DNA from 3 places in the Paenibacillus sp. sgz302190 genome. Region 1 is predicted to be linked to each of the others. Evidence: riboswitches for the same ligand, from Rfam matches in the RefSeq annotation. Region 1 holds a riboswitch; each other region holds the start of a gene.
What was found. A riboswitch is a leader RNA that binds a small molecule or an ion and turns the genes downstream of it on or off. The one in region 1 is predicted to bind cyclic di-AMP.

Region 1 (10,852 bases):
CGCAGTCATCGGAGGATGACGGAGGAACAGCCTTGTGGTTTTATACTTCAAATGAACTTTTGAGCGAGACGATCAGGTTGAACACGAGACGGTCGACGGTCGTATGCTTCGGATCCACGTTGAAATAACCGTGACGGAAAAATTGGAACTTGTCATGCGCCTTCGCCTGCTTCATGTTGTCTTCGACGAAGCCTTGCACGATTTGCAGCGAGTTCGGGTTCAGCTTCTCCAGGAAGGAGGCGGCGTCATCGTCGTTATCGTCCAGAATAAGCGGCTCATACAAGCGGAATTCCGCAGGAACCGCGTGTTTGGCGTCCACCCAATGGATCGTGCCTTTCACTTTGCGGCCGGTAAATCCGCTTCCGCTCTTCGTTTCGGGATCGTATGTGCAGTGCAGCTCGACGACTTTGCCGTTCTCGTCCTTAATAAAATCGTTGCATTTGATGAAGTAAGCGTGCTTCAGACGCACTTCGTTGCCGGGAAATAGGCGGAAATATTTGTTCGGCGGATTTTCCATGAAATCGTCCTGCTCGATGTAGATTTCGCGGGAGAACGGAATTTGGCGGTGGCCCATTTCCGGATTTTCCGAATTGTTTTCCGCATCCAGCATTTCGGTCTGATCTTCCGGGTAGTTCGTAATCACGACTTTGAGCGGGTTCAGAATGCCCATCGTGCGCAGCGCCTTCAGCTTCAAATCCTCGCGGATGAAGTGCTCCAGCATTTTGCTGTCGACGACGCTGTAGCTTCTCGCTACGCCGATTTCACGCGCAAAATTGCGGATCGCTTCAGGCGTATAGCCTCTGCGGCGCAGCCCCGAGATCGTCGGCATCCGCGGGTCGTCCCAACCGTCAACCGCTTTCTCGTCGACGAGGAGCTTGAGCTTTCTTTTGCTCATGACGGTATTCGTCAGGTTGAGCCGTGCGAACTCGTACTGTCTCGGCACGTTCGGCATCTCGCATTCGCGGATCACCCAATCGTAAAACGGGCGCTGATCCTCGAACTCCAGCGTGCAAATGGAATGGGTCACGCCTTCGATCGCGTCTTCCAGCGGGTGGGCAAAGGCGTACATCGGGTAGATGCACCATTTGTCCCCTGTATTGTGGTGATGCGCGTGAACGACGCGGTAGATGACCGGATCGCGGAAGTTGATGTTCGGCGATGACATATCGATCTTGGCGCGGAGCACCTTTTCGCCATCCTTGAATTCGCCTGCGCGCATCCGTGCGAACAGGTCCAGATTCTCCTCCACGCTGCGGCCCCGGAACGGGCTTTCTTTGCCGGGCTCGGTCAGCGTTCCGCGGGATTCGCGGATTTGCTCGGCCGTTTGGTCGTCTACATAGGCAAGGCCCTTGCGGATCAAGACGAGCGCGCGGTTGTACATTTCCTCGAAGTAGTCGGAGGCAAAGAACAAGCCGTCCCATTGAAAGCCGAGCCAAGCCACGTCCTCTTTAATGGATTCTACATACTCCGTATCTTCCTTAACCGGATTCGTATCGTCAAAACGCAGGTTGGTCAAGCCTTTGAACTCGTCGGCCAGCTCAAAATTGAGGCAGATCGACTTCGCGTGCCCGATGTGAAGGTATCCGTTCGGCTCCGGGGGGAATCGGGTGACGATCTGGCTGACTTTGCCTGATTGCAAATCTTCGATTACAATGTTTTTAATGAAATTGGATGGAGTGCTCTTCGTTTCCATTGATGCCAGCCTTTCTCCCTCGGGGTTTAAAGTTTTATTTTCTATCATACACTAATTCTTAGCAAAATATAAAGGAGCCAGCGCCGATGGAGAATTTTGAGTCCAATTTGGATAAATATGCAGAGCTTGCCGTAAAGGTGGGCCTGAATGTACAGCAAGACCAGACGCTCGTTATCATGACGCCTATATCTTGCGCCGATTTTGTCCGTAAAGTAGCCAAGAAAGCTTATGAAGCGGGGGCAAAAGACGTCGTCGTCGATTGGGACGATGACGAAGTGAAGGCGATCCGCCTGAAGCACGCGCCCGAGTCATCCCTGCTGGAATACCCGATGTGGAGAGCGAACGGGCTGGAAGAACTGGCCAAAGGCGGCGCAGCCTTCCTCCAGATCTACGCGCCCAATTCGGACTTGCTCGCGGATATCGCCCCGGACCGCATCGCTACGTCCACCAAAACGGCCGCCGCAGCCCGGGAAGGCTTCCTGAAGTACCTGCGCAACAACCAGGTGAACTGGCTGCTCGTTTCCTTCCCGACGCCGGAGTGGTCGGCCAAGGTATTCCCCGGACTTGGCGAAGCCGAGCGGATCGAGAAGCTGTGGGAGCAGATTTTCACGCTCACCCGCGTCAATACTGCCGATCCTGTGGAGGCATGGAAGCGGCATTTGGCCGTGCTGACCGGCAAGCAGCAAATGCTGAATGCGAAGCGATTCAAGCAGCTGCACCTGCAGGCGCCGGGAACGGACCTCTACATCGAGCTCGCTTCCAAGCATGTGTGGGTTGCCGCAGGCAGCGACACCGAAAGCGGCATTCCGTTCGTCCCGAACATGCCGACGGAGGAAGTGTTTACGATGCCACGCCGGGACGGCACGAACGGAACCGTGCGCAGCACGCTGCCGCTGAGCTATCAGGGCTCGCTGATCGACGGATTTACTTTGACGTTCGAGAACGGCAAAGTTGTCAAGGCGACGGCGGAGAAAGGCCAGGAAGTGCTGAACAAGATACTGGACATAGACGAAGGAGCCCGGTACCTGGGCGAAGTCGCTTTGGTGCCGCATAATTCGCCGATCTCCCGCTCCGGCATTATTTTTTACAATACGCTATTCGATGAGAACGCGTCCTGCCACGTCGCGCTGGGCAATTCCTACCCGTTCACGATCGAGGGCGGATCGGCGATGAGCGCCGAAGAGCTGGCCGAGCACGGCTATAACAAAAGCTTGATCCACATAGACTTCATGATCGGCTCGGCCGAAATGGATATCGACGGCATTACGGAGGATGGAACCCGCGAACCCCTGTTCCGTAAGGGCAACTGGGTATAAGCGCTACAGCGATTTCTTCACCTTCGAAGAAACGAGCGCCCACTTGCCTTCCTTCCACTTCCAGATCGACAATGCATAACCTAGCGTATCGGCGTCAGCCATGCCTGCGATTCTTTGAACGCCTTTCAGTTCGCATACGCCGTCCTGATCGGCATCCATCGTCTGCAAGTCGCTGTACGGATTAACGCTAACGAGAAACGGTTTGACAAGCATGCCGTTTTTGTATACGCCGGACTGATCGTAATCCTGCTTTTTCTCCTTGAGGTCGATTTTGAAAGATTTGCCCGTTTCTTCGATTTTCAGCTTTACCACGTAGTTATGCTTGAACTTCGCCGTCACGCGAAGCGGCTCAGGGACCGGCAGGGCTGTGGGCACATTATTTTGCAGCGAATAGATGTGGGAACGGGACGCTCCGCCGCTGCCGCCGGTTTCTGCGGAGACATAAATTTCGGGCAGCTTGTCGCCGTTGAAATCGCAGAACCGCATGTTCGGGTTGTGGCCTCCCTGCAGCGGAATCACCACCTGATTCCGGCCTTGGCCGCCGGTTACGACAACGAACAGCCTGGAAAAATACGAGCCCGCAGCGTCCGCCTTCGTTCCGCCCAGCGCCACCAACTCCGGCTTGCCGTCGCCGGTCACATCGATTTCTCTCGTCTGCAGCAGCAGGCCTTGTTCCGCCCCCGCCCCCGCTCCCGGCCCCGGGGTTGACGGCTCCCGGCGCTCTTCCGCCGCTGCCGCGTTTATCCCCTGCAAGGCTAAGCCGCTTAATAACACTCCGACCGCCGCTGCATGCAGGGCGGTTTTCGCTATTTTTCTGAACAATGCGCTCCACTCTTTTCCTTTTGAATTCGTAGCGGTCTTATTTTTTCTAATTTTTCCATCAACTATTCGGAATAAGGATGGGCTTTGCAAATCTAATTTCCAAAAGGATTCGCCCATCCCCGAATCGAATTGATTGAGAACTAAAATTTTATGGATGAGGTGCGACCATTGAAGCTTGATCGTCTGCTTGCAATAACGATGCTGCTGCTGAACCGTAAACGAATCTGCGCCAAAGAGCTGTCGGAGCGCTTTGAGGTATCGCTGAGAACCGTATACCGCGATGTGGAAACGATCAATCAGGCGGGCATTCCGATCGCCTCTTATGCCGGCGCAAACGGCGGCTATGAAATTATGGACCAGTACCGGCTGGAGCGGCAGTTTCTCACGCTTGAGGAGCTGCAATCGATTATTACCGGGCTCAAAGGCATCCGCTCCAGCATCGGCGAGCAAGAAATCGGAGGCCTGCTGGACAAAGTAGGCGCGCTGGTCGCCAAGTCCGAGCAAAAGACGGTGTCCGAGCTGCACAATCACCTCGTCATCGATATGAATCCGTGGCACAGAAGCAGCGCCGAAAAAGAGAAGCTGCAGTCGCTGCGCCACGCAATACGCCAAACGAAGCTTATCCGCTTTCAATACACGACATCCCAAAGCGAGCTTTCCGAGCGCACCGTCGAGCCTATGGGCATCGTCATCAAAGGCTTCGGCTGGTATTTGCACGCCTACTGCCTGCTGCGGGGCGATTACCGCGTCTTCCGCTTATCGCGCATGAAGGACATCGCCATGCTTCCCGAGACGTTCGTGCGCAGGCCCGAGACGCTGGAGACGCTGTCCTATAAGATAGGCAAAAGGCCCGAGGCGTCCTACGTCAAACTCCTCCTGCACATGCAGCCGAATGTCCGCGCTCAGGTGGAAGACTACTTCCATCCCGAGCAAATTACGGCTCAGCCTGACGGCACGCTGCTCGTCACCGCGGTCCAGCCTGACGAGCCCTGGCTGTACGGCATGCTGCTCAGCTACGGCCCCAGCCTGCGCATTCTGGAGCCCGCGCACATCGCCGGCATCGTCAAAGAAAAAGCGCAGCAAGTCGCCGCGCTCTATTCCTAAAAAACACTGACAACCTGTTGTCAGGGAGGCTCCTTTATACTAAGGCTATTACGCATAACAAGGAGGCTTCTCCCCCATGATTACATCGATTCAAGCGTTTGCAGCCGAATGGAGCAACGAAACCAAAACCACACAGCGCGTGCTGGACGCACTCACCGACGCATCTCTGAGCCAGGGAAGCGAGTCGAACTTCCGTCCGCTGGGACAGATCGGCTGGCATATCGCCACGACGATCCACGAGATGCTTTCGCGGACAGGCCTGCAGTTCCAGGCTCCCGAAGGCGAAGAAAAAGCCCCCGCTTCCGCCGCGAAGATTGCCGATACTTACCGCGCCGCTTCGCAAGCGATGCTGGATGCCGTGCAGTCGCAGTGGACGGACGCCAAGCTCCACGAGTCCACCGACATGTATGGCGAACAGTGGCCGAACGGCCTGACGCTGCGCGTCTTTATTTCGCACGAAATCCATCATCGCGGCCAGATGATCGTACTGATGCGGCAGGCCGGACTGTCCGTGCCGGACATCTACGGACCGACCCGCGACAACTGGATCGAGTGGGGCAAGCAGCCGGTCCTGTAGGAGCCGTCCCCGAGCCGCCTCAGCGCGTTGATCGAGTCGCGACACATGGCCGACCGACCGCCGTCATGCAGCGCAACACCGCGCGCTGGGAGCTGCGCGCGGTGCGTTTGTGTGGGGCGCTGTTGCTGCTCTCGGTGCGTTTGGGCGGGGCGCTATTACTGCTCTCGGTACGTTTGTGCGGGCGCTGTTGCTGCTCTCGGTACGTTTGTGCGGGCGCTGTTGCTGCTCTCGGTGCGTTTGCGCGGGCACTGTTGCTGCTCTCGGTGCGTTTGTGCGGGGCGCTATTTTTGGGGGAACAGTCGCTTTTCCTGGGCGGGCAGCCGCTTGATAGGGGAAAAGCCTGCGAAAGTGCAGGTTTTTTCTGCGAAATTGGCTTATTTGGGCGAAAAGCCTGCAAAAGTGCAGGAATTTTCGCTGAAAGTGAACCTGAGCCCGTGTCCCCGCTGAAAAGCCTGCACTTTTGCAGGAATTCTTCATAGGCAGCGATCAGGGACGCAAATTCATGTATTTTTGCAGGTTTTCTTGATGCAGCCAGGCAGATTGGGGCTATCACCTCATGACGCAGGTTTTTTTTCAACAACCCGATGCGGTCCGGGAAATATTCCGGACCGCATCTTTTTTCAATTTTCACGAAAACGAATGAAAATGCTATCTTGAGTGCGAAAATGTAAGATTCGCATTTATGTAAACGCTATCTTTGGGTTTTGTGATATGCTGCCGGGTATTTAAAGCCAACTTCCAACCTTTACTTAAGTTCCTTTCAGGCGTATTATTCAAAACGTAGTTCATTTAGTACAATCATATGAATCCTTTATCGCTGAATTTCCTAAGGAAAACGGGGGAACCAATGAGGCATTCATTGCCTTTGGGGTGAATCGCGTACGGACGGCATCCGTGCGTGTAGGGCTACTCTCAGAGTCCGAATCCGACAGCTAACTTCGTAAGCGTACTATGGGAGAGGGATGAATCCGTGCTGCTTATTTCGTGAGCCACAGGGTCAAACCCTGTGGTTTTTTGCTGCCAAAAATAGCCCTGCGGCAGTCGCGGACAAGTGAAACTACTTAATTCAGGGGAACATACAGGAAAGCGCCGGTGGAGGGTAATTATGGTAAACAGATTAAAAAGAATGCTGATCGGGAGACCGATGAAATCCCACGAAATCGAGGACGAGAAGCTGACGAAAATCAAAGCGCTTGCCGTCCTGTCATCGGATGCGCTGTCTTCCGTCGCTTACGGCACCGAGCAAATTTTGCTCGTTTTGATGACCCTCGGCTTTGCCGCCGTTTGGTACTCCATCCCGATATCCATAGCCGTATTGGGGCTGCTGACCATTCTGGTCCTGTCCTACAGGCAGACCATATACGCCTATCCGTCGGGCGGGGGCGCGTACATCGTAGCCAAGGATAATCTTGGCGTAGGCACAGGGCTGGTCGCAGGCGGGTCGCTGCTGGTCGATTACATTTTGACGGTAGCCGTCAGCTCGTCCGCGGGCACGGATGCGATTACGTCCGCTTTTCCGGCACTGCACGATCATCGCGTGCTGATTTCTTTGGTCATGATTTTATTTCTTACGATCATGAATTTAAGAGGCATTGCCGAATCCGCATCGGTTCTCGCACTGCCGGTCTATTTGTTTGTCGCCGCCATTTTTCTTCTGATCGTATCGGGTCTGTTCAAGTACCTCACGGGCGGCATTCATGCGGAGGTTCCCGAGATCGGAAGCGTTGTGAGCAATGTGAGCTTATTTCTGCTGCTCAAAGCTTTCAGTTCCGGCTGCTCCGCGCTGACCGGGGTAGAGGCCGTGTCCAACGCGATACCGAACTTCAAAGCTCCTGCGGAGAAAAATGCGGCCAAAACATTGATCGCCATGGGCGCCATTCTGGGCAGCATGTTCATCGGCATCAGCCTGCTTGCCTACTGGTACGGCATCAAGCCGTCTCCGGAAGAAACGGTCGTTTCGAAAATCGCCGAAGCCACGTTCGGACGCGGGGTGCTGTACTACTGCATTCAGGGCGTGACAGCGCTCATTCTCTTCCTGGCGGCGAATACGGCTTACTCGGCTTTCCCGCTGCTGGCCTTCATGCTCGCCAAAGATAAGTTCATGCCGCACATGTTCAAAGTCCGCGGAGACCGTCTCGGCTTCTCCAACGGGATCATTATGCTGGGCGTACTGTCCGCTTTGCTGGTCATTCTCTTTCACGGGAATACGGAAAACCTGATCCCGCTTTATGCAGTCGGGGTGTTCATTCCGTTCACCTTATCCCAGTTCGGCATGATGGTTCGCTGGATCAAATTGAAGCCTGCCGCATGGATCGTCAAGTTCATCATCAATACGATCGGGATGATCACTACGCTCACGATTACCCTGATCTTTATTTTCACCAAATTCAGCCAGGTTTGGATGGTTTTCATCTTCCTTCCGATCGTCATTTTCCTGTTCTTCCGCATTCACAGCCACTACATGAACATCGCTAATGAATTGCGCGTAAATCTGGAAAAGGATAAGCCGGAAATCAAGGGAAGCACCATCGTCATTCCCGTTGCCGGCATTACCCGGGTCGTACTCAATTCCATCAGCTACGCCAAATCGTTAACCGATAATGTCGTTGCCGTCTACGTCGGCTTTGACGACGATGAAATTCACAAAATGGAAGAAAAATGGGAAGAGTGGAATCCCGGAGTCCGACTTATCGTGCTGCGTTCCCGCTACCGGAGCGTCGTGAAGCCTCTGATCAAATTTATCGAAACCGTGGAGTGGAAAACGGCGGAGACGGATCATATCACCATCCTGATTCCGCAATTTATTACAAAACATTGGTGGCAAAATCTGCTGCATAACCAAACGAGCCTGCTCATTCGGGCTTATCTGTACACGCAAAAAGATATCGTTATCGCTACGGTTCCTTTCCGCTTGCATCGTTAACCGTTCATGCACCACCGGGGCAGGTGTCGCTTCGGTCAATCTAACCCAAGCAGATTGGCCAGTGGTTTGAACAATGGCATAATCCAGGCGCTTGGCCCCGGCAGGTCCGGTTTGAACAAAAGAATAATGGATAATAGGCAGGCGGCCAAAGTAATACCTCCGGCCACCGCCTTCTCCTTCACGCCGATACCCGGCGCACCCGAAGACAAGCCGAAATAGACAATCAGAGCTACGCATACGATACCGGCTACTGCAAGGCTTTTCAGAAGCGTCCCTCCTTATTTCTTGCGGATTTTATCGGCGGGCATTCCTTGAGGCAAGTCCGATTTGCCGACTCGCGTAATTTCGGTCCGAATGCTGACGTCTACCGGCAGCTCCCTGAACATTTCAGCCCACTCCTGCTTGTTCTTTGCCCATTCCCGCGGATAATGGTTCCGGAATAGATCGGCGAAACCGAACGCATCGATTTGCAGCTTTTTTTGAGCGTTCGCCAGCGTGGACTCGACAGTTTCCGCGAGCTGCGCTTTCCACGCCTCCTTCGCTTTCCGGATGAACTCGATACTCATGTTGTTCGTATTCGTCGTGTTCAGAATCAAGTCCCCGGATATCTGAATATCGACGTTCATCCGCCACTCTCCGGCGGGAGTTATTTTTGGAGTGATGCGCGAGTTCGCTTGGATCAGATGAACCGCCACCACTCCTTCCACACCTTGCAAATCGAAGGAAAAGTTCATCGTCTCCAGCTCGTTGCGGAGAAGCAGCAGCCCGATCGTATCCGTCTTGCCCAGCATGCTCGCCAGCTTGTCCTTGCCGAACACCGCCACCCCGTTGATGGCGGTCGTCATCTGCATCGGTCTGTTCACCTGCTTCCATGAGATCGGATCGACAATCGTCAGCACGGCGGATTGGCTGTCCCCTTCCACCATCTGCGTCAGCCGCTTCAGCGTAACAAGCATGCCGAGCTTCATATTGCCCATCTCCCGAAGCTCCTCCGACGTGCTGCGCTCAAGAAGCGGCTGAAGATCCAGCACGGAAATGGCTGTTCCCGGTGTAACATACACATAAGCGTGTTCCCGGAACTGCAAATATCTGAGAAAAAAATCAAGATAGGGGCGGATTCCTTTCTCCGCCGCTTCTTTTCCGAACACGATCACCTCGCTGTGCCCCCAGAACAAATAGCGCGACAATTTGCGCTGCAGCTCGATCATTGCCTCGTCAATGCTCTTGCCGGTCCCTTTGCGCAAAAGCGTAGCCCCGGTTACATTACCGCCGCTCCCTCCCGTACTGCCTTGCGGGCCGCCTCCCGCTGCCCGGGGAATGAAGATTTGCGCCGACAGTTCGACCGCTCCGCTTGGAGTCACGTCCACTCCCGTGGCGAGCACGATGGCCAAATCATTGATTTCCTTCCTGTCCCAGCATCCCGGCAAAGCCAGCAGCAGGGAGAGGATCAGGACGACCCGGCCCCCTCGCTTCACGAACGATCGCCCGCTCTTCCTGCCCGTTCTCCAGACGCTCATTCGGGCGAAGGGGATCGGCTGTTCCGTATTGCCGCGACAAGCAGCAGAAGGCCGGGCAGCAGGATCAGAGCGATCATCGTGTACAAGTTGCCGACGGCGCTGAGCAGGCTGGCAATCTCGCTCTGATTGGATGCAACCCAGAACGAAAAGGCCACCGTCAGGAAAGCCAACGGGAACACCAGGGGCCGGTAGTCCTTCAGGTTCAGCAATTGGGCGACGGAGACGGAGTTCAAATAGAGAAATAAAGAAACTTTTATCAGTATCCCGGTAATCCAAATGGCAATGATCACGGCCTCCAGGTGCTGCAAAAAGTCCGCATAGCTAATATAACGGGCCGCTATCATAACCGGATAGGCGAGCCTGTCCGTTACGTCGCCGAACAGAAACAGACAGGAAATATTGACGGCCACCATCGTGAAGGTTGTCACACCCAGCGAGATCAGGGAAACCCGCCATACGCGGTCCCGGCCGGTAACGTAAGGAAGGAAAAAGCTGAGTAAAACGTATTCGCTCAGCCAACTGGCCGGAGCCACCGCGCCTTTGAAAATGGGCTTCAGCCCCTTTTCCGCAAACGGAAGCCATTCGTCGGTTTTCCACTCGGGAATCAGCAGCAGCAGAATAATGACCAGCAGGGCCGCCATCAGCGTCACGAGAATGACAGCGGACCGGCCCAGCACTTCGATGCCGCTGACAACATTGAGGGCGCAGACGAAAATAAGACTGCCCATAACGACAAAAAGCGGCGTCTGCGGAAGAATGGCGCTCAGAATAAACTCCCCGTATTCTCTCAGCACGGTTCCGTTCAGTTGAGCCAAGTAGAACACAAAAAACAGACCGAACAGTTTCCCCGGAACTTTGCCCAAAATCAGAACGCTCGATTCGATGGGAGACAGCTGAGGA
Region 2 (10,852 bases), on a different contig from region 1:
GTGTGATTTTTCGAGTTGATCCTGCAGATCGTAGATGGCTAATGATGAATGAGCTGATCGACCCGTTTACGGGTGAATAGGTGAAAAAGGGCGTGTAAAATGGACGAAACCTTGATTGACGGCCAAGAACTGCCGCTTTGCGGCGGGATTCGTGTCGTCCTCTTCTTATTGCCGGGGATTCAATGTATAGTCTTAACGGGATTCTCGGGGGAATTCATGTCCAGACTACTCCCGATATGCATGCAGCCCGTCTCTCGTTGAAAAAGTATATGGTGGTTTGTAATCACGGTGGATTAATATTAGGTCTAGCCAGGGATCCCTAAGTTAAAGTTTGCCGCATGTTTTCTGAAGCATTTTCTTGCCCTAGCGGCAGAACTATGTTTCGTGTCTCAATTGGGTCTTGACTATTGCTTCCCAATACTATATCTTAATATTAAGATAATCAATTTAAAGATTTTTCGAATTTGTTCTACATACAGCATACTAGAAAATGGAGAGTGGACACAATGACCGATTTTATTTCTTTAGTCAAAGAGCGCAGATCCGCCAACAAGTTTATTCCCGATATCGAACTGCCGGACCATGAGCTGGAGGAAATTTTTAACCTTGTCAAATTCGCTCCGTCGGCATTCAATTTGCAGCACGCCCACTATGTCGTCGTTAAGGACCCTGCTGTCAAAGATGAAGTGTACCATGCAGCGGCGCAGCAATACAAAGTAAAATCGGCATCGGCGGTTATCGCGGTGCTGGGCAATATGGATGCTTACAAGGATGTAGCGAAAATAAATGAAGGCTTTTTGCATCTGGGCGTTTTTAATAAGCAAGAATATGATATGACAGTCGAATCGGTGACCCGGTTTTATGAAGAGCGCGGCGACACATTCATGCGGGAAGAGGCCATTCGGAACGCAAGCTTGTCGGCCCAGTTATTTATGCTGGCTGCAAAAGAAAGAGGCTGGGATACTTGCCCGATGATCGGATTCGATCCCGAAGCTTTGCGGCAGGTGCTGCAAATTCCGGATCGGTATGCAATCGCTTTGCTGGTGACTATTGGGAAAGAGGACACTTCCAAAAGAAGGCCGCGCGGCTACCGCAAACCGACCGGCGAGTTCGTCAGCTACAACCGGTATTGATGGGTTCAAAACGAAAAAAAAGGAGCTGATCGATTGGCGAGTTCAAGCCCCCCAATTGCCCCGTTTCTCATGTTTGCCGGCAAGGCGAAGACAAATACGGCGTGTCGTGGCAATTGAACCTTGCAAAAAACTAGTACAACGAGGCCGGGGACAGAAGCGAGCGCAATCCTCGGCCTTTCTTTTGCCGATGGGCGCTTTGCGGCGGGCTGCCGAGCCCGCAAAACTACGAATGAGCGGACGAGTTTGTTTAAAATTGGGGGAACTGATTGGATGAAGAGTAAGCTGCAAATATTTATCGCGTTATGGGGGGCCCTATCGTTATCGCTGCTGGTGCCGACCGCCTATTCGAAGGAAACGGTTCCGGCGGCGAAGCAGACGGTCGTCCTGAAAGTAAGCGATCCGGTTGCGACGGTCAACGGCAAACAGGTGGCTTTGCAGACGGCGCCGATCCTGCTGAATAATGTTACGCTTGTACCTCTGCGCTTCATAAGCGAAACGTTTGGCGCAAATGTGAAGTGGGAGGAGAAGAAGCGCGGCATTACGATACAGGACAAGGAACAAACGATCGAGCTTGTGATCGATGACGCATGGTCGCAGGTGAACGGAACGCGCTCCAAATTGGAGCAGCCTGCCGTTATTGTCAACGAAACGGCGATGGTTCCTTTGCGATTCGTAGCCGAAAGCTTGCATCTGACCGTCAGTTACGACGAAACTGTTAAGCAGATTCAAATAACTTCGAACGAGCGGAAAGCGGAAGCCGAACAGGCCGCAGCGCCTGCCAGACAGCGTTTGGAGCATGTGACCGTAGATCATCTAACGGCTGACTGGCGATATCCAAAATCTTTCGACAAGCTGAAATTAGCCCCTCTCTCGACCAAGAGCGTGGCGGCGGCCAAAAATAATCAGGTTTATATCCTTGAAAATGACACGATTACAGGATCAGGACTCGTCATCAAGAAATACGATCCGAATGCTTCAGAGAAGCTTTCTCTGGTAACTGCGATTAACGAGAAGTTCAACTTTGATTATACCGTTAAAAATGACAAAATTCGTTTTATTTACTCGTCGTTCGTTCCCGAGAGATTGATTTACAATGACGCGACCGGCGCTTTGTACGTGCTCGGCGAAAGCACAACGGAGGACCCGCGTTTGCGAACGGTCGTGTATTCCATTTTGCCGGAAGTGAAAATGATTACATATCAGTTTGAAACGCCCGGCTTTTTCAACATCGAGGATAATTTTTTTGCTTCTCTTGACGAGCAAACGTATTATTACGGGGACCCGCACACGCGGTCGGTCTATTCGGCAAAAAAAGGCGAGAAGATGGCTCTGTTCGCCGATTCCGGCACCGAGGGCGTAACCCGAATGATCTCCACGGTAAAAGACGGCGTCACGTATGTGTTTGACAAAAACGGAAAAACGATATTCAAACTTACGGACAATGGGCTGAAAAAAGCAGCCGCAGTATCTGTCGACACGGATTCGATAACCAGGCTGTCAGCCTCCAATGGATACTTCTATGTCCTGGATAAAAACTCGCTCATTCATCGAATCGATCCGAATGGCGAAATATCCGTTTACGCCGATCTTCAAGGCGTTACATACAACAGGGGGATCTTCAATATCCCGGAGACGCAGATACAGCAGTCGGACCCGTTGACGTTGGACCGAAACCGTATATTGATGTCTGCGGATAGCAATGGCAATATTTTTCTTATCGACGATGACATTTTAAAACGCATCAACATTTATCCGTGAGAAATACCCCGCCGCGGCACAATCGCTGCTTGGCGGTAAAACCAACCTCTAACGCGGCCGCTCATCATTGAATGGCCGCGTTAGAGGTTTTCTCATTGACATAAAACTTTACTTGAGTTAATTTATAAATATAAGTTCACAAATGGATGACAATAAGTACGCAGAGAAGGTGAAGGATATGAGAGCGGGAAACCGGCAATCGGTACGCCATAGCAAAAGCAAAATGCCGCTGAGGGAGATTAAAAAAGCCCGCGCGAAGCTGGCTGTTTTTCAGGCCAGTCTTGAATTGATCGGCGAAAATACGTTTCGCGCCGTGTACGTCGACGATATTTGCCGGCGGGCGGAAATATCGAAGGTGACGTTTTTTAAGTTTTTCCCGCAAAAAGAAGACGTACTCATTTATTTCATGCTCGTTTGGCTGACGCGGCGGCTTGTGGAGCTTCGGGAAGAGCAGAAGCGGGGGATGGCCGCGATCCGCCATATTTTCGGCAAGGTGGCCGAGGACGCGAAGAAACAGCCGGGACTGATGCTCAGCCTGATCGGGTTTCTTGCGGAGCAGAAAATGCACCCTTGCATGCCCGATTTGAACGAAGCGGAATTGCATCTGCTGTTTCCCGGCAAGGAGGAGCTGGCCGCTTCCGTCGACCCGAATCTTGACAAACGCTTCCGGCAGTTTGTCGAGGAGGCCAAACAAGACGGCGGCATTGACGCCGAGCGGGATACCGAAAACTTGGTAGCGATGCTGGTCACGCTGTTTTACGGCGCTTATTTAACCGCTCATATGTTCAAAGCTTCGGATTACATGGCTTTTTACGACATGCATTTACAATTCATCGGAAAGTAGGGTGTTTTCTATGGCAAAAGTCGTTCCGGGCCGGTATACGGCCCAAATGGGGGATTCATTCGTCGTATTTATTATCGGAATGCGTGTCAACAAGCTCTGGGCCGTCCATAAATGGTGGCCTGTTATGAGCGCGATGCCCAAAATGCTGAAAGAATTGTACAGCCATCCCGAGCTCGGATTTTTACACTCCGAATATTTGTTAAGCTGGCGCGGAGTGACGCTGATCCAGTACTGGAAGTCGTTCGATGATCTGGAAAAATACGCGCGCGGCGGCGTGCACTTGAAAGCGTGGCAGGCATTCAACCGGAGCGTCGGCACGGACGGGACGGTCGGCATTTTTCATGAGACGTATCTCATGAAGGAGGGGCAGTATGAATGCGTGTACGGCAATATGCCGCGCATGGGGCTTGGGGCTGCAGGCGAACATGTGCCGGCTACGGGAAAAAGGGAGACCGCCCGCAGAAGAACGGGCGGAACCAACGATCCCGCCGTACCGACTCCGCCGAATCCCGCGGTATAATCTGAAGCGAACTGCGGGACAATAGTAGCGAATAGCAAAACAACCGTTTCCGGAGGGTTCGGAAACGGTTGTCGTATGAATCAATATTAATTGGCGATAAATTCTTGAACCCATTCGTTGTTGTAAAAGGCTACGCCAATTTTCGTGTAGTTAGGGCTTAAGATGTTTTGGCGATGACCTTCGCTGTTCATCCAGGCAGTCATAACTTCTTGCGGAGTTTGCTGCCCCATGGCAATATTTTCGCCGGCATACGTGTACTGGATTCCGTATTTGGTCATCATATCGAACGGAGATCCGTAAGTTGGCGAAGTGTGATCGAAGTAATGGTTGTTGTACATGTCTTTCGCTTTATCAAGCGCCATAGCAGCCAAACTGGAGTCGCTTGTAAGCGGGCTCAAGCCTGCTTTGGCCCGTTCCTGATTGACCAGGGTGACGACTTGATCGGCATACGCGGAGCTCGAAGTATCCGTAGTCGTGCCTGTTGTCGTTCCTGTATCAGTGCCTGTGGAAGGCTGTGTCGTTGTTCCTGTGTCAGTGCCTGTAGAAGGTTGTGTCGTCGTACCTGTGCCACTGCCTGTGTCAGTACCCGTAGAAGGCGTATCCGTCGGAGTTGTGCCGGTGGAAGGCGTTCCGGTATTCGAGTCTGAGTCATGATGTCTTACGTGATGGTAAGAACCCGATGGCATATTGTAATTGCCGGGAGATTTAAACAGGCCGGCCCAGTTGCTCGGATCAAACAATTGCGGATATTGCTGAAGCAAGCTGTCCAGGGAAGTTCCTTGAGAATTTCCTTGCTGGAGTCCTTGCTGAAGTAATTGCTGAATGTTTTGCTGAAGCCCTTGCGGGAGCCCCTGCAGATTGCCGATGACTTGGCCGTTCACAGTGTAAGTAGCTGCGGATGCCGCTCCGGAACTTACGATCATGCCTAATACCAGCGCACCTGTGATAGCTGTTTTCTTGAAACGCATTAAAACCATCCTCTCCTTTTTTGGCCTACGAGGTTAGCTGACGGATTCGGGTCAAAGAGAAATCACCCTGCCATTTTGCAATGGCTTCACCCCAAATAAAGAGGTTCCCCCGTGCATCTTTCGATGCTTTGGCCGTTTTGTTTGCTCAGCAAGAACAGCAGTTTCCCGCGTCCTTCTGTGGGTTTCATTCTAGCATAGAAAACTAGGGGGGATCACCCCTCAAATGTTTCCATTGATAGAAACAGGCAGCCGCAACAAAAAAGCCCGGCCGTCAGGTTTCCCTGATCTGGCCGCGCTTGGCGTCGTTTCGGTTGGTATGTACGCTGTTCGCTTATCGGCGTCTTGCTGCCGCGAACCGGCTTTTTATCAATTCCAAAGCTTTCGTGCTTTCTTCCTTTTGCTCTCTTAGCAAATCTTGAAAGCTCTTGTTGGGAGAAACAAAAAGCAGCGCGTCTTTGGGCTGCTCGCCTACGGCTACCGACACTTTTCCGTTAATGGATACATATACAGTTGTCATGGCTGCATCCCTCCGATCATTTTCCGGGCAAATTCAAAAACCATAGGGTTCTGGTTCATTATAGCATATAATACGTCATCTCGAAAAGTGACAAACTTCCGCGCATCCCAGCCGGAATCGGCCCGAAAGTGGCAGGTCATGACCCGGTCCTGGCATTTTACCGTTAAGTAGAGCGTTTGCTTGGCTTCATTGAAAAAAAGCTGCTCCGGATTGTCCCTTTTCGCCGTAATCGATACGTACGATTTTTCATTATTCAACAGAAAAAAAGGTTCGCTAGTCGTATTCCCGACTTCCAGCAGCAAATTCATCCGCCCGTTGTCGCGCGTATATATCGTAACGGCCGAGCAATCATGAAAGGCGCCGATGTCCTCGGACATATAGTTTCCGTAATGGCGCTTCACCATTCTGCCTTTGAGCTTGCTCATAAAATCGGTGAAAAAGAGCGCCATCCGATCTTTCGGTAAATGTTGAAAAAGCGGAATATTGCGCTCGATGAATTGAGCGAACTCTTCATGCAGTTGAATTTGTTTCGTATACGTTTCGAACGTAGCTTCAAGCGGAAGCAGCAGAACGCCTCTGCGCATCAAGTCGCTGAAATAGTCTTTCCAGTCGATAGAGACACCCAGTGAGAGCTCTTCCATATAAATCCCTTTTTTGACCAAATCATCGATGAAAAACCACACGTACGGATCGATGTGGGAAGGTACTTGAGTATGGCTTTTTAATGCGGCTGTAATGTCCGCGGCTTTAGGATAAGCCCCGGTTTCTTCGGCGTGCCTGTTCGTAATTTCTTCGATAATGCCTTTCATAGTGCTGAAAAACAGGCGCTTGACGCCGGTTTCTACAAAGACAAGCACGGTCTTATTCAAACGGGTTGCCTGTATGTACTCCAGATGGGTAATCGTCCGGTCGTATTTGGGGTAGAACGTGCCCCCTTTATCTTTAATAAATAAAAGAAAAACTTCCGACTCTTCGACTTTTTTGAGGCATTTGCTAATAGGATCCTGATGCGAGTCCCACGGGCCAAAATTTCGTTCGTACATAAGAGGATCATGCCCGATTTCCGTCAATTGCTCGAAAACGGCGTTTCGAATCGGCCGCAATTCGTCTTGGCCTACGGAGCTAATGAATATTTTCGCTTTAGGCAAAACGTTCACCCCTTACCTTATCTGCAACTATTATACCTTATTTGATGCTTTTTTCGCATATTTTCATTGAGCAAGTGAAGAGAGGGATGGTAATATATTGAAAGAACGACATTACGACAATAATCGACAAACAGAGAGAGGGATTGTACATGCAGCATGTTCATGGTACGTACGATACGGGACTGGTCATATTTTCATATATCGTAGCTGTCGTTGCGTCTTATACGGTTCTTGATTTAACCGCACGGATCAGCACTGCCGCAGGCGGGGCCCGTTGGCTGTGGCTCTCATTCGGCGCCATTGCCATGGGGATGGGCATATGGTCGATGCATTTTGTCGGAATGCTCGCCTTTTCTCTGCCTATACCGATCGGATACGATCTTATGCTCGTGCTGCTGTCCGTGCTCGCAGCTGTCAGCGCGTCTTTCGTCGCTCTGAACGTCGTAGGCCGCAATCAGCTGACATTGCGCCAATTGATCGGCGGCGGGCTGATGCTGGCCGTAGGCATTTCGGCGATGCATTACATCGGCATGGCCGCCATGCAGGTCGATATTTCGTACGACCCGTTCTATTTTGCGCTGTCCATCGTCATTGCGATCGTCGCGTCCATCGCGGCTTTATGGTTATCGTTTTATTTCCGTACGGGCAAAGAAAGCGGCGAAGTGTGGAAAAAGATCGGGAGCGGATTGATTATGGGCGCCGCGATCGTCGGTATGCATTATACGGGAATGATGGCCGCCCAATTTCATTTGGGGGGCAAAGCGGCGCTATCCTCAGGAATGGTGCTGGATCAAAAATGGTCGGCTTATTTCATAGCCGGAGGCACTTTGTTTACGCTCGCACTGTCCCTCTTGGGAATTTATATTTCCAAGCGCCTGTCTCATAAAGATTTGGAGATTGAGGAAAAAACAAACGAAATTTACATCATGAACCAGGAGCTCCGAAAGTTAAACGACCATTTGGAGGAATTGGTGAAGGAACGCACGGCACAGCTTGAGAAAGCCCACGACGAGGCGATCCAGGCGAATATGATCAAAAGCCAGTTTCTGGCCAATATGAGCCATGAACTGCGGACGCCGCTCAATGCTATCATCGGGTACAGCGAAATGCTGATGGAGGAAGCGGAAGAACTGGGCGAGCCGACTTTTGTGGACGATCTTGGCAAAATCGGCAAATCGGGCAGGCATCTGCTGGCGCTTATTAACGATATTTTGGATATTTCGAAAATCGAAGCCGGTAAAATGGAAATTTATTTGGAGCCGTGCCATTTGCCGGAACTGATTCAGGACGTGCTGACGACGGTAAAACCGATGATCGAAGGCAATGGGAACCGGCTGGAATCCAGCGAAATAGAAGGCGAAATCACGACCGATGTGACGAAGATGCGGCAAATATTGTTCAACCTGCTCAGCAATGCGAGCAAATTTACGAAAAACGGCACCATCGGTCTCGAGGTGTACCGCCAAGCGAAAAAGGGCGTCGAGGGCTTCTGCTTCCGGGTCAAGGATACGGGAATCGGCATGACGCCGGAACAAATCGAGAAGCTGTTCCAGCCGTTTACGCAAGCCGACGCTTCAACTACGCGCAAGTACGGAGGCACCGGTCTCGGGCTGGCTATCAGCCAAAACTTCTGCAGCATTTTGGGCGGCGACATTTCGGTCGAAAGCGAACTGGGATCCGGCAGCACATTTACGTGCTGGCTTCCTGCCGTTCCTCCCGGGCGGGACAATAGCCAGGCTCTGTCCGCGGGCGATTCCGGCACAGCGGAGGATAACGGTCCGATGAGCGTTCTGGTGATCGACGACGAGCCTTTTAACCAACAATTGATACGGAAATATTTGGCCAAGGAAGGATGGGACTTGACGTTTGCCGAGAGCGGAGAGGAAGGGCTTTTGCTGACCAAAAAGCTTCGTCCCAAGGTAATCTGTCTGGACATTCTGATGCCGAGCATGGACGGGTGGAGCGTGCTGGCCGCGCTTAAGAACGATCCCGAGCTGCAGGATATTCCCGTTATTATATTGTCGATGACGGACGACAAGCACCTGGGCTACGAGCTTGGCGCTTCCGAATTTCTGACGAAGCCGGTGCAGCGGGAACGGTTGATCGGCGTCATAGACAAGTACATCTCGAAACATAAGGAACACTCCGTTCTGGTGATCGAGGACGACGCGACCACAAGCGCCTTAATGGCCAAGCTGCTGCAAAAGGAAGGGTATGTGGTGACCCAGGCCGGCAACGGCAGATTCGCTTTGGAATTTATGGCAAGGAAAATGCCCGAGCTGATTTTGCTGGATTTGATGATGCCGGAGATGGACGGCTTTCAGTTCGTTGAAGAGCTGCGCAAGCACGACGCTTGGAGCGCTATTCCGATTATCGTCATCACCGCGAAGTCGATCACGTCGGAAGACAGGATGAAATTGAACGGTTTCGTAAAAAGCGTTTATCAAAAAGGCTCGTTCGACCACAAATCGCTGCTGGCCGAAATCAGCCGATTCGTAACATCGCCGTAGGGCCTGGGCGCGCACAATCTGCCTGGTTCTGGTGGCGCGAAGAAAACCTGCAAAAGTACAGTTTTTGCTTGGATGATACGCTGCAAACGAAAAATTCCTGCAAATGTGCAGGCTTTTCGCCGCGAACATGGGCTCAGATACATTTTTATAGAAAATTCCTGCACAATCGCAGGCTTTTCGCCCAAATGAGGTACTTTCAGGGAAAAAGCCTGCACTTTCGCAGGCTTTTTCCCTGCCAAGCCGCCCTGTCCCCACTTCAGCACCCCAACCCGTGCAATAGAGGCCGTAGGTTGTGAAAGAGCGGCCGTCTTTTCTTAGCCATTTGACAAAATAAACTGTAACTATTATTATGATAGTTAAATAGAATAATTATATAACTTCAGATGGGTGGTGCAGAAAGATGAACTTTGAAATCAGCGATTGGGTGCAAGGCAGAACGGATGCTGGGGAATTAGTCCACGGGTACATTGAATCGATACATGAATTGTTGGGAATCGCCAGAGTGAATGTTCTTCAATCCGATAATGAGGAGATCATAGGTACGATTGCCTTGGTGTCCGTGAGCAAGCTGAAAAAATTAGCGATGATTTCCATGGAAGCCGATGAACAAATAAAAGCGTTGATCGATATTGCGCTGTCAACCCGCGATGAAGCGTGGTTCATGGAGCTTTCCGGCAAATTGAAATCCAAGCCGAACGGTGCAGGACAAGATAACGGAAGCCGGCCCGCCGCTTACTCATCTTTTGTTAACCGTTTGGGCCTGTCCGGGAAAAAATAAAAATGCTGATGAACATCTATACGTAAGGCTGCCGGGAAAGTTCCGGCAGCTTTTTTTGGCGTTTTGGCGTGCTGTATCGCTTCCCAGGCGTGGACAACGGAAACCGGGGATCGGGCGGACCGGCGCTAACCGACGCAGAGCGGCGCGGGAAAATGCGGCAGACAAACACACGGGCCGTCAGGGACGCATACAGTGTTCCAAAAGGAGGTAAGCCGTATGCCATGGCTGCAAAAAGCTTTTTTCTTAATCGGCCGCCCGGTAGGCGTATCTTTGACGAATGGACAGAGCGTGTCAGGGGTATTGTGTACGATTCAGAACGGCGAAATTTATTTGCTTGAGTACTTGTACCATACGCAATTCGCGACCAAGCACTATCCTTTCGAGCAAATTCAGGACATCCACGCTTTTCCTCCTTGTTATCCGCCGCTTCAACATTACGCTCAACCGTTATACCAGTGAAACACCCGGAAATGCAGCGGAATGGTTACATGTATGCAGAGGCTATACGGCGAATGGCACCAGGACGGTCCGTTCAAAAGATAGCCGCTTTCGCATGCGCATGTTTTGTTGTATGATATTGATAATGATTATCACTAAAACTTTTCATTCGGTAAAGCAATTCAGGGAGGCATATGGAATGGGTCGATCCGACCGGGCGAGTACTTTTCTGCATGGG
Region 3 (10,852 bases), on a different contig from region 1:
GCAGACACTTCCGTTTTGAGCATTTGCCCGTCTCGGCCTTTGTCGAAAAACGCAGCAGCTGCGTCATCACTAGCTCCACGCTGAAAACCTGCAAAAGTGCAGGCTTTTGCCCTTCGATACGCTTGCAGCGCAAAATTCCTGCAAACGTGCAGGCTTTTCTAGCCAAAAGTAAGTTTCGGACCTCTTATGACAGGAATTCCTGCACAATTGCAGGCTTTTCCCTCAAACAGGCCGATTCCTGCGAAAAAGCCTGCACTTTTGCAGGTTTTCGGGCTCGGGTGGGCTCGGATGGGTCCCGAGGGCTTGAGCGGGTCCGGGGGCTCGAGCGGGCCCAGGGTGGGCCCAGGAAAGCTCGGTAGGGTTCGGGGGGCTCACAAGAGCGCTTTCGCGGGTGTAGCAGGGAGCAATACCGGTACTCGCGCCGGACGCTTCCTCTTCCGCATTCCGCTGCTGGTACTCGCGCTAGACGCATCCGCCTCCTCGTCCGCTGCCGGTACTCACGCTGGACACGCCCGCGTTCCGCTATCGGCGCTCGCGCGGGATGCGCCCCGGCAGCAGGCGGCTTTAGTGCCTGCCTTGCCGCTTACGCTCGCCCAGCCTTCCGCCGACGCTCAAAAAAGCCGTCTTCCGCTTCTGCGATCGAGAAGTGTCGGACGGCTTTTTCTATGATTTACTTCACTAAATCTTCTACGAACTTAGGCAGTACGAAAGCTGCTTTGTGCAGGCGCGGCGTGTAGTATTTGGTCGGGAATTCCGGGATGGAAGACTCTTCCACTTGGAGCGGATCATGCGTTTTGCTGCCCATTGTGAACGTCCATAGACCGCTTGGGTACGTAGGAATGTTGGCGCAGTATACGCGTACGATCGGGAAAATTTCTTTGACATCGCGGTTGACGGTTTGAATCAGGTCGGCTTTGAACCAAGGGTTGTCCGTCTGCGCGACGAAAATGCCGTCTTCTTTTAACGCGTCATAAATGCCTTGATAAAATCCTTTGGTGAACAGCTCCACAGCAGGGCCTACTGGCTCCGTGGAATCGACCATGATTACGTCGTATGTGTTTTTGTGGTCGTGAATGTGCATGTAGCCGTCGTTCACGATCACTTGTACGCGAGGGTTGTCCAGTTCGCCGGCGATTGTCGGCAAATATTTTTTGGAGTACTCGATCACTTTGCCGTCGATATCGACAAGCACGGCTTTTTTCACTTTCGGATGCTTCATGATCTCACGGATGACGCCGCCGTCTCCGCCGCCCACGACGAGCACTTGCTCCGGGTTCGGGTGAGTGACGAGCGCAGGATGCGCCACCATTTCGTGATAGACGAACTCGTCTTTGACCGTAGTCATGACCATTCCGTCCAGCACGAGCATCGTTCCCCATTCTTCGGTTTCGATCATCGCAAGATCCTGGAAATCGGTTTGTTCTCTTACATAAGTTTCTTTAATTTTCGCAGTAATGCCGAAGCTGTCCGTTTGCTTCTCCGTGTACCATAATTCCATGTTCATGCCTTCTTTCTATTCTATATTTGGATAAAATAAGCTCCATGATCAGTGTTCCCATTGTATTATAGTGCATTACCTCTAAAATGCAATGTTTTCCTCGTCTTTTCCCCGTTATTTTAAAAAATATTTACAATTGCTTGAATACGCCGCACCAAGCTTTTCCATACTGCATAATAGAGGTTTTGTTCAACGAAAGGGGTACGAGGGAATGACCGATAACAAACGTCCGCCGTCAGCGGGCTCGCCTATCCCGCCCAAAAACAAGGAGCTCCCGTCGATCCGCTGGATGCGCCGCATCAAAAAGATGTTCTCATTCCTGTTTTCGTCCGTCATTCTTTTGCTCGTGACGGCAGCCATAGGGCTGCTGTATTTGCGTACGCAGACGCTGCCTGTCACCAAAATGCTGCAAACGTCGCAGATGTACGACGCTCACGGCGAGCTGATCGATACGTTCTATACAGGCCAAAATCGGGAGATTGTCAGTCTGAAAGACATTTCCCCTAATCTCATTAAAGCTACGCTCGCCGTGGAGGATCAGCATTTTTACGATCATTTCGGCGTTGATGTGAAGGCGGTGGCCCGGGCGGCGGTCGTCAACGTGCAGCACATGGCGAAAGTTCAAGGCGCCGGAACGATTACCCAGCAGCTCGCCCGGAATTTATATTTGAACCACGACCGCACTTGGGCGCGCAAAATCAAAGAAACTGTCTTTGCCATTCAGATGGAAATGCAGCTTAGCAAGGATCAGATTCTGGAAAATTATTTGAATCAAATTTATTACGGGCACTCGTCTTACGGCATTGAAACCGCCTCGGAGCTGTTTTTCGGCAAGCATGCAAGCGAATTGACGCTGGCGGAAAGCGCCCTGATCGCAGGCGTCCCCAAAGGGCCGCGCTATTACTCACCCTATTACGATCTGCAAAATTCGCTGGACCGGCAAAAAGTGGTGCTGCAAACGATGGTCCGCGGCGGTTTCATTACCCAGGAAGCCGCGGCGGCCGCAGCCAAGGAAAAGCTGGCCATACAGCCGCTCTCCAAGAAAAAAACCGCGGCGGCCCCGTATTTCCGCGATTTTGTGCGCTCCATCGCCACCGAAAAACTCGGCATAAGCGAAGAACAATTCGATCAAGGCGGCATAAAAATTTACACAACTTTAGACATGAACGCGCAAAAGACCGCTGAAGAAGTCATCGCCAAACAGTTGGACAAATACCCGGACATCCAGGCGGCACTTGTCGCCATCGATCCCCGTACGGGTGCGGTTAAAGCGATGGTCGGCGGCCGCGACTACTCGGAGAACCAGTTCAACCGCGCGCTTTCCAATACGAGACAGCCCGGTTCGTCGTTCAAGCCGTTCGTCTATACGGTGGCGCTGCAAAACGGGTATACGCCAGTTAGCCAGGTAAAGAGCGAGCCCACTGTATTTACTTACGACGAAGGCAGGCAGACGTATACGCCTCGTAATTTCAACGATCAATACGTGAATGCCAATATCGACATGCGCCAAGCGATATCGAAGTCCGATAACATCTACGCGGTGCACACCATTCTCGATGTGGGGCCCGCCAAAGTGATCGATCTCGCGCGTAAGCTGGGCATCGACAGTGCTATGAAGCCGCTGCCTTCTTTGGCGCTCGGCTCCTTTCCGGTCAGCCCGATCGAGATGGCCTCCGCTTTCGGCACGATCGCCAATCAGGGCGTCCATTTCCAGCCGACGGCTATCGAGCGGATTGAGGATGCGAACGGCAATATCCTTTATCAGTCGCAGACTGTGCCGGAGAAAGTCATCGACCCGCCCGTCGCTTACGTCATGACTAGTTTGATGGAAAGCGTGTTTGATGAAGGCGGCACAGGGAACCGGGTCGCCGGCACGATCAAGCGTCCGATCGCCGGCAAAACGGGCACGACGGACACCGACGCCTGGATGGTCGGGTTCACGCCCGAGCTCGCGACCGCAGTCTGGGTCGGCTACGACAAGGACCGGACCATCGGCAATGTCGAGTCCCATCTGGCTTCGCCGATTTTCGCCGAGTTCACCGAGCAGACGCTGGACGCGATCCCTCCGAAGCTGTTTCCGATTCCTGAAGGGGTCACTACCGTCTACATCGATCCGGCTACCGGCAAGCTGTCCAACGAGGACTGCCCGAACTCCCGCATGGAGGCGTTCCTGGCCGGCACGGAACCGAAAACGTACTGCACAGGCAAACCGGCCAAAGAAACGGCCGGCGACGGCAAGAAGGAAGAACCCAAAGGCAAAAACAGTTCCTGGTGGAACGATTTGAAACGCTGGTGGAACGACTAGGATGGCCGCCCCCGGACAACACAAAAAGGCAGAACTAAGCGCGTCTTAGTCTGCCTTTTTGCTGTCCTAGTATATGGTGTAACATACACTAGGGTTTAGTATACCCGGTTCACTCTACCGTCACAATGGATGACACATAAAGTTCACATTTGCCGAAGCGCCACCCGGAAGCTTTATGAAAGCGTATCCTTGAGGCTTTGGTCCGACCGGTTCCACCACTCTGCATTATGGGCGACTAAACTGTTTTTGAGCGCTGCCTTCTCCTCATCGCTCAAGCCGTCGAAAATAAATTTCCGCTTCATCGCGGCGTCCATCTTGTTGACGTGATCGGCGAGGATTTTCCAGCCTCTGCGCGCTTCGGTATCAATCAGCATTTCGCAAGCCGTCATGCCCGCATAATAAGCCCCTTCTTCCGTGCGGTCTACCGCTACCCAGACGATCCAGCATTTGCGGCCGTTCGGCACATCTTCCTTGTTCGTCGAGAACTTGATGCCTTTCTCGATTTTACTTTTGGCGTGCAGCGTCCCTTCGTCCAAATAAGCTTCTCCGCCATCGATGATGATGCCGGAAACGTTGCTAAGGTCGATCGAGCCTGCGCCAAACCCTTTGTGATTCGTCTTGGAGTTAACTATATTTAAAGCCAGCTTCTTTTTATCAGCTTCCATATTCGGTCACCTTCCCGCCTTCCTCTGTATAAACATTCCTTTGCTTTATTGTAGCCAAAGTAACCGGCAAGAACAAGATACGGGCCAAATTCTCGGCCAAGACCCATTTAAACATGTTAAAATAAGTCTATTCTGTTTCCGCGAGGTGAACCCATGTCTTGGAAAACGTTATTTGACTCGGACAATATGCGCATCTTCATTGATAATAAAGAACACACGGTGAATATCGAATGTGTAGAGGATAGCGTCAACTCGAATTATGTCACTGTAAGGCTCAAAAACAAGACTGACATCGATCGCATCATTGAAGCGCTGGAAGCCTCCAAAGCGTATCTGGGCGACGGCAATTAGGAAACCAGCTTCAAGCCGACGGTGGAACACATAATGATCGCGATAAACAGCAGCCTGCGCACATCTTTCGATTCGCCATGTACCAACATGCCTGTAATCGTGACGCCTACGGTGCCGATTCCCGTCCATATGCCGTACGCGGTTCCCATCGGGATGGTCTGCAGGGCAATCGACAGCAAATAGAAGCTCATGCCCAGACCGAAGATTACCAGCAAAATTCCTTTTATACTAAATCCTTTGCTAAGTTTATTGAGTCCCATTACGCTAAATATTTCCCCTAAACCCGACACGACCAGCAATAACCATGCCATGACCAATCGGCCTCCTTTAAACCTGATGTTTCTCCTGATGATGACCCCGGGCGTCGCCGGCCGCATGCGTGACCTTCTTCAACCCGATGATCCCGATGAGCAGCAGCGCAACCAACAGCAGCTTATACACATTCACAGGCTCATGGAAAAATAACATCTCCGTCAGCACCGTACCTATCGTACCGATTCCCGTAAATACCGTATAGACCGTGCCGGTCGGCAGCATCGCGCATGCTTTGAGCAGCAGGAAAAAGCTGAACGATATGAACGCAAACACGATCAGCCACTCCCACCACAATTCGGAGTATTTCAAACCGGTGACCCAGAATATTTCTATAATGCCTGCTATGACAACATACAGCCAATATTTATTCATGTCCCTTCACTCCTTGCCGCAGCGTAATCCTGCGATAAAAAACTCCCATACAAATTGCTTCCGCTTGCGGAATTCGGCTTCTTCATACAGCTGAAACTCCATGTACAGACCGTCCACCGCGCAGTAAAAAGCCGCCACGAACGCCTCGGGCTCCATCCGCCGGAATTGTCCGGCCGCAGCGCCCGCCTCGTATATCCGGATCAGGCTGCTCGTCATGTCGCTCTCCCCTTGAAGAAAAGGCTTCAGCAGCTTCTCCTTCAGCGCCTCCGGCGGGAAAAAGATAAACCGCTTGTAAAACAAATGATAACGGTCATTGCCGATCGTATCCGTAACGTGGCGAAAATAGAGCCGGATCTGCCGCTCGGGATCGGCATCGGTTTCCTTACCGTATTGGTCGCGCATGACATACACGTAATTGTTAATCACTTCTTCGGTCACTGCGAAGAACAGATCTTCCTTGGAAGCGTAATGCGCGTAGATGGATGGCGTCTTAATGCCTACTTTGCGGGCAATATCGCCTAGCGTCGTCTTCTCATATCCCTGACTTGCGAACAATTCAAGGGCAGCTTCTCGTATGCTCTCAGCACTCATCGCTTTCACTACCTAACTAATATTAGTTAGGGAAACTATAGCTCTTTCATGCGAAAAAAGCAAATTTCTCTTTTCAGAAATAATACCCGGGTTGTCTACATATACATGCTGTAGATGCTTGTCAACGGGGTGAATATCATGAATCCATTGTTCAAAAACCGCACGGTGCAGTGGGCCTTCGTCGTGCTGCTCGCCGCAGGTGCAGTTCTACTGTCCGAATCGCTCCTCCCATCCACTTTCAAGCCCGCGATACCTGCAGCGCTCGAAGAACCGGCTCCGCAGACGCCGGCCAAGCAGCAGCCCGAATCCGCCCAAGCACCGGAGAAATCGGCTCCCGAACCGCTCAGTTACCGAATTGCCGAGTATCACATGAACGTGGAATATGCGGCCGACACCAGGCAAATTAAAGGACAGCAAACGATAACCTGGGAGAATCCGGGCGGTACGCCTGTGCAAGAACTGTATTTGCATTTATATCCGAATGCATTCCAATCCAAGAAGACGACTTTTATGCGCGAGTCGGGAGGCAAACTGCGTCAAGACAAAGCGAAAGCCGACAGTATCGGCAGCATGGAGCTTTTATCGGTCAAAACTTTGGACGGCAATGACTTAAGCATGCGCATGGAGTTTGTTCAGCCCGATGACGGCAATAAGGACGATCATACCCTGCTTAAGCTGCCTCTGCCCAAAGCGGTGGGCCCCGGTGAGCGGGTCACGTTCAAAACGGAGTTTCTCGTCAAGCTGCCTGCAGCCTTCGCGCGAATGGGTTATGTCGGCGATTTCGTCATGGCCGGGCAGTGGTTCCCCAAAATCGCCGCGTATGAGCCGGCGGGAACAAGAGGCCGTACGGCCGATGGCTGGAACCTCCATCAGTACCATGGCAACTCGGAGTTTTACTCCGATTTTGGCATCTATGACGTTGTCATCAAAGTGCCGTCCAACTATATTGTCGCCGCGACGGGGTTCCCCGTAAAACCCCCGGTGTCGGACAGCAACACGAAAACCTACCAGTTTTACGCCGAGGACGTGCACGATTTCGCCTGGTCGGCTTCGCCGAACTTCGTATACGTGGAAGAGCCGTTCGCCACGGCGCAGGTGCCCGGCGTCAAAATCAAGCTCTACCTCGACCCGAAGCATCAAAATTTAAAAGACCGCTACATGTACGCAGCCAAAAAGGCGCTTTCCCGCTTCAGCCAGTGGTACGGTACGTACCCTTACTCCACGCTCTCCATCGTCGTCCCTCCGGAAGGCGGCAACGGCGCAGGCGGGATGGAGTATCCGACCTTGGTCACCGCATGGGGAGCCAGCGACAAGAAGCCCGATTTGGAGCTGGAACGGGTGGTCGTTCATGAAATCGGCCATCAATTTTTTTACGGCCTCGTCGCTTCCAACGAGTTCGAAGAAGCTTGGCTGGACGAAGGCTTCACCTCCTACGCGGAGGACAAAGTCATGGAGGCGGAATACGGCGTTTCGCCGAATCTGCCTGTAGAGGCCAGCTATGTGACCTCGCCCAACGCGCTTAAACTGAATGCCTGGGATTACAAAGGGCATGGCGAATATGCGGATAATGTGTACATACGCGGCAAGCTGGTGCTGAAAGCCATCGAAAAGCAGGTCGGCGCCAAGACGATGGACCGCATCATGACGACCTACTTCCACCGCTGGGAGTTCAAGCATCCTTCGACCAAAGATTTTCAACATGTTGTGGAGGAAGTCACCAAAGCGAAATGGGACGATTTTTTCAACCAGTATGTGTACGGCAGCATGATGATGGACTTTGCGGTTGATCGGATTCAAGTGAAGCCTGCGGCACTGGCAGACGGCAAACCCGGATATGAGAGCACCGTGCTAATCTCCAAACGGGGCGGCAATTCCCCGGAGGTGCCGATTCAATTCCATTTTACCGATGGCACCGCACTGGATAAGGTCTGGAACGGCGCGGAGAGCAGCATCGAGTACAAGTTGACGAATGCTGCTCCCGTCGAGTGGGTTCGCATCGATCCGGGCTATTCGCTCGTGCTGGAAAACAAGCATATCAACAATTTCATGTCGGCCCGGATAGACCCCAAATGGAAAATACGTTTGAACCTCGGCATCATTCAGCTTTTACAAACGATCTCCGGCTGGGTAGCCTGGTAGAAAGGAGAACGCTGCATGACTCTTTATATGAAGTCCGGCTATCGGGCGGCGCTGCGGCAGCCTTTTGCGGTCATCATGCTGTTCCTGTATCAAATGGGTTGGGGAGCCCTCCTCTATAAAATGGTGCAATCGGTGCTCGTGCCGCTCATGCATCGCTTTCCGGGAAACGGCCAGCCCAAGCAGACGCTGCATTTGTTCCTGGCCGAAAGCCAGTTTCAACTGTTCAAAACGGACCTGAGCCATTCCTATTTATGGTGGCTGGCAGTGCTTCTCGCTAGCCGCATGCTGCTTACGCCGCTGCTGAACGCCGGCATCTACTATTCGCTGATCCACACCGACCAAAATGCGGGATACCGCTTCTTTAAAGGCATATCGGAGATGTGGCTCTCCTTTTTCCTCTGCTACGCAGTACGGATCGCGCTGACGCTGCTTCCCCTCGCCTGGCTGATCCCGAAGGCCGAGTCGATCTTTGCGCAAAGCGGATCTTACGAGAACGCCGCCGTTGACATGCTGCCATGGCTGGCCGGAATGCTTGCATACGGATTTCTCATGCATCTCCTCTTCATGCATCTGCAGTTCGCGCTCGCTGCCGGAAGCGGAATTCTCTCCACCCTGCTCGCCTTTGTCCGGCACCTGCTTCCTATCGTCGGCATCGCTCTGCTGCTTTTGATCGGGTCGGGACTATTGACGGGTGTCAACGTCATCGCTTCCTACATCTGGGCAGGTCTGATTGCCCTTCTCATTTATCAGCTGTTCCCGCTTTTCAACATATTTTTGCAAATGTGGGTACTAGCCTCTCAATATCAGTTGTGGTCCGCCAAAGCAAATTCGTAGCGAACGCCCGCCAACTCTCTAAATCTATGAGCAATATTCAGCGAAAAACGCCCAAATATCGGAAAATATGCTCAAGCCCCTGAAAAAGGGGCTTTTTTTTGTCTATTTTCCGAACTATTTCACATATTTTTATAGAATAGTGCACTTGGAAGGAGGATTTTAGATATTTATGCCGAATCCTAAGCACTAGGAAAAATAAACCAACATTTCATGCCGAATTCCCGATTTTTTGGGAAACGGGGGAACCATTCCGGGTGAATTGATCTCGCAACACAGGGATCATAGGGAACCTTCAACCGAACCCTCCAGCTAACCTCGTAGGCACCGGAAGGAGACAAGCAGTTGAAAAAGGTTGTTGCTCTCGTTGTCAGTCTTGTTTTGTGTTTGAGTATTGGTGCAGGAAGTGTTTTCGCAGCACAATCCACTTTGGATGAAACGGTTGACGGATTGCTCGGAACTCCGTACAAGTATGCGGGTACGACAACGAAAGGCTTTGATTGCTCCGGATTTACCGCTTACGTGTTCGCGCAATTCGGTATCGACCTTCCCCATAGTTCCAAAGCTCAAGACGAAGAAGGCAACTGGGTTGATAAAAAGGACTTGCGCAAAGGCGATTTGGTCTTTTTCAACACAGACGGCAAAGGTATTTCTCACGTAGGCATCTATTTGGGAGACGGTGAATTCATCCACTCGGCTACCGATAAAGGTGTTATGAAGAACAAACTAAGTGAGTCTTATTACTCCAAACGGTACGTATCGGCCCGCCGCGTTTTGTGGGACGATATTTACAACCAACTGACTGCTGAATCCAAGTAATTTGATCGATTTATGTGAAAAAAGCCCCGGCAAAGCACCGCTCGTTTCTTGAGCGGCTTGCAGGGCTTTTTTCTATTCTAAACCATAACCTTATCTGCCGCGTCCAATAGATGAGGTGATGAAATGAACAAGACGAAGAAAAGCCGGCAGCGGCAGTTGGCCTGCTTGCTGGTAAGCAGTGCGCTGACGCTGGCTTTGGCAGCCTGCGGCAGCGATGCCCCCTCCGGGAATAACAGCGAGAGGACGCCGGAACCGTCAGCAGCGGCCAGTCCGGCAGTCAGCCCGACAGTTACTCCTGTCCCGTCCGCAACGCCGCAGGCGGATGCAGCAGCCGTGAAAAAAGGAACGGGACGCTATGTAGGCCTGGCCGATCCGCATACGGTCGAGCTTATCGTGGACGAGAAAGCCGCCGCTTTCCAGCTGGGAGACGGTACGGCAGATGCCGTGCAAAAGTTCAAGAAAGACGATCAGGTAGAGTTTGAATATAAAGAACAAGCCATAGAAGGCGACGCTTCGCTTAAACAGCTCATTTTAACCAAAATCGCTAAAAAACAGTAGCTCTCTTTGCGCAAAAAAGAATCCCTCCGACTGTCCTTTCGGGAAAGTCCGGGGGGATTTTGTTCGGAAGCGCCGCGCCGTCGGCTTATTTATTGACATAGACGCCTGTTTAACGTTAATATCGAGTCGTTGCCGCCGTCTCGGCCGGTTTATTTGAATGGATATACGTCCGGAAACGATTCGGACAAACTTAAAAAGAGGGCTACATAGTCCGGGTCAAACTGCGTCCCGCTGTGTGACAAAAGTTCTTGTACCGCCGTGTTGATCGATAAGCCTTTGCGGTACGGACGGTCGGAAACCATGCTGTCGAAAGCATCGATAATTGCACAAATCCGGGCAAAAGCAGGAATGTTCTCGCCGCTTAATCCGCTGGGATACCCTTGGCCGTTCCAGCGTTCGTGATGATAC

Region 2: it holds a riboswitch for cyclic di-AMP, as region 1 does, so the genes downstream of both, AC6RNO_RS16880 (CAP domain-containing protein) here and kimA (potassium transporter KimA) in region 1, are expected to answer to the same signal.
Region 3: it holds a riboswitch for cyclic di-AMP, as region 1 does, so the genes downstream of both, AC6RNO_RS34900 (NlpC/P60 family protein) here and kimA (potassium transporter KimA) in region 1, are expected to answer to the same signal.

What each region holds. Positions count from the first base shown of each region.
Region 1 covers NZ_JBZYAO010000002.1:344,531-355,382, reverse strand. The annotation lists gene AC6RNO_RS05060 (glutamine--tRNA ligase/YqeY domain fusion protein) at 41-1,693, opposite strand; gene AC6RNO_RS05055 (aminopeptidase) at 1,780-3,009, shown strand; gene AC6RNO_RS05050 (YybI family spore inner coat protein) at 3,013-3,831, opposite strand; gene AC6RNO_RS05045 (helix-turn-helix transcriptional regulator) at 4,000-4,935, shown strand; gene AC6RNO_RS05040 (DinB family protein) at 5,012-5,512, shown strand; cyclic di-AMP (ydaO/yuaA leader) riboswitch at 6,318-6,475, shown strand; gene kimA (potassium transporter KimA) at 6,618-8,435, shown strand; gene AC6RNO_RS05030 (Ger(x)C family spore germination protein) at 8,714-9,910, opposite strand; gene AC6RNO_RS05025 (endospore germination permease) at 9,949-10,852, opposite strand, start outside.
Region 2 covers NZ_JBZYAO010000014.1:9,486-20,337, forward strand. The annotation lists partial or broken gene AC6RNO_RS16855 (MBL fold metallo-hydrolase) at 97-323, shown strand; gene AC6RNO_RS16860 (nitroreductase family protein) at 507-1,133, shown strand; gene AC6RNO_RS16865 (stalk domain-containing protein) at 1,404-2,891, shown strand; gene AC6RNO_RS16870 (TetR/AcrR family transcriptional regulator) at 3,070-3,735, shown strand; gene AC6RNO_RS16875 (DUF4188 domain-containing protein) at 3,746-4,255, shown strand; gene AC6RNO_RS16880 (CAP domain-containing protein) at 4,342-5,223, opposite strand; cyclic di-AMP (ydaO/yuaA leader) riboswitch at 5,231-5,367, opposite strand; gene AC6RNO_RS16885 (hypothetical protein) at 5,555-5,740, opposite strand; gene AC6RNO_RS16890 (DUF4062 domain-containing protein) at 5,737-6,888, opposite strand; gene AC6RNO_RS16895 (MHYT domain-containing protein) at 7,038-9,398, shown strand; gene AC6RNO_RS16900 (IDEAL domain-containing protein) at 9,799-10,176, shown strand; gene AC6RNO_RS16905 (hypothetical protein) at 10,393-10,635, shown strand; gene AC6RNO_RS16910 (AraC family transcriptional regulator) at 10,814-10,852, shown strand, end outside.
Region 3 covers NZ_JBZYAO010000061.1:678-11,529, reverse strand. The annotation lists gene speE (polyamine aminopropyltransferase) at 671-1,498, opposite strand; gene AC6RNO_RS34940 (PBP1A family penicillin-binding protein) at 1,710-3,803, shown strand; gene AC6RNO_RS34935 (YwhD family protein) at 3,977-4,468, opposite strand; gene AC6RNO_RS34930 (hypothetical protein) at 4,622-4,819, shown strand; gene AC6RNO_RS34925 (DMT family transporter) at 4,816-5,130, opposite strand; gene AC6RNO_RS34920 (SMR family transporter) at 5,147-5,506, opposite strand; gene AC6RNO_RS34915 (TetR/AcrR family transcriptional regulator) at 5,513-6,097, opposite strand; gene AC6RNO_RS34910 (M1 family aminopeptidase) at 6,236-8,236, shown strand; gene AC6RNO_RS34905 (hypothetical protein) at 8,252-9,070, shown strand; cyclic di-AMP (ydaO/yuaA leader) riboswitch at 9,272-9,409, shown strand; gene AC6RNO_RS34900 (NlpC/P60 family protein) at 9,413-9,886, shown strand; gene AC6RNO_RS34895 (LytA/YqiH family protein) at 10,010-10,444, shown strand; gene AC6RNO_RS34890 (HD-GYP domain-containing protein) at 10,594-10,852, opposite strand, start outside.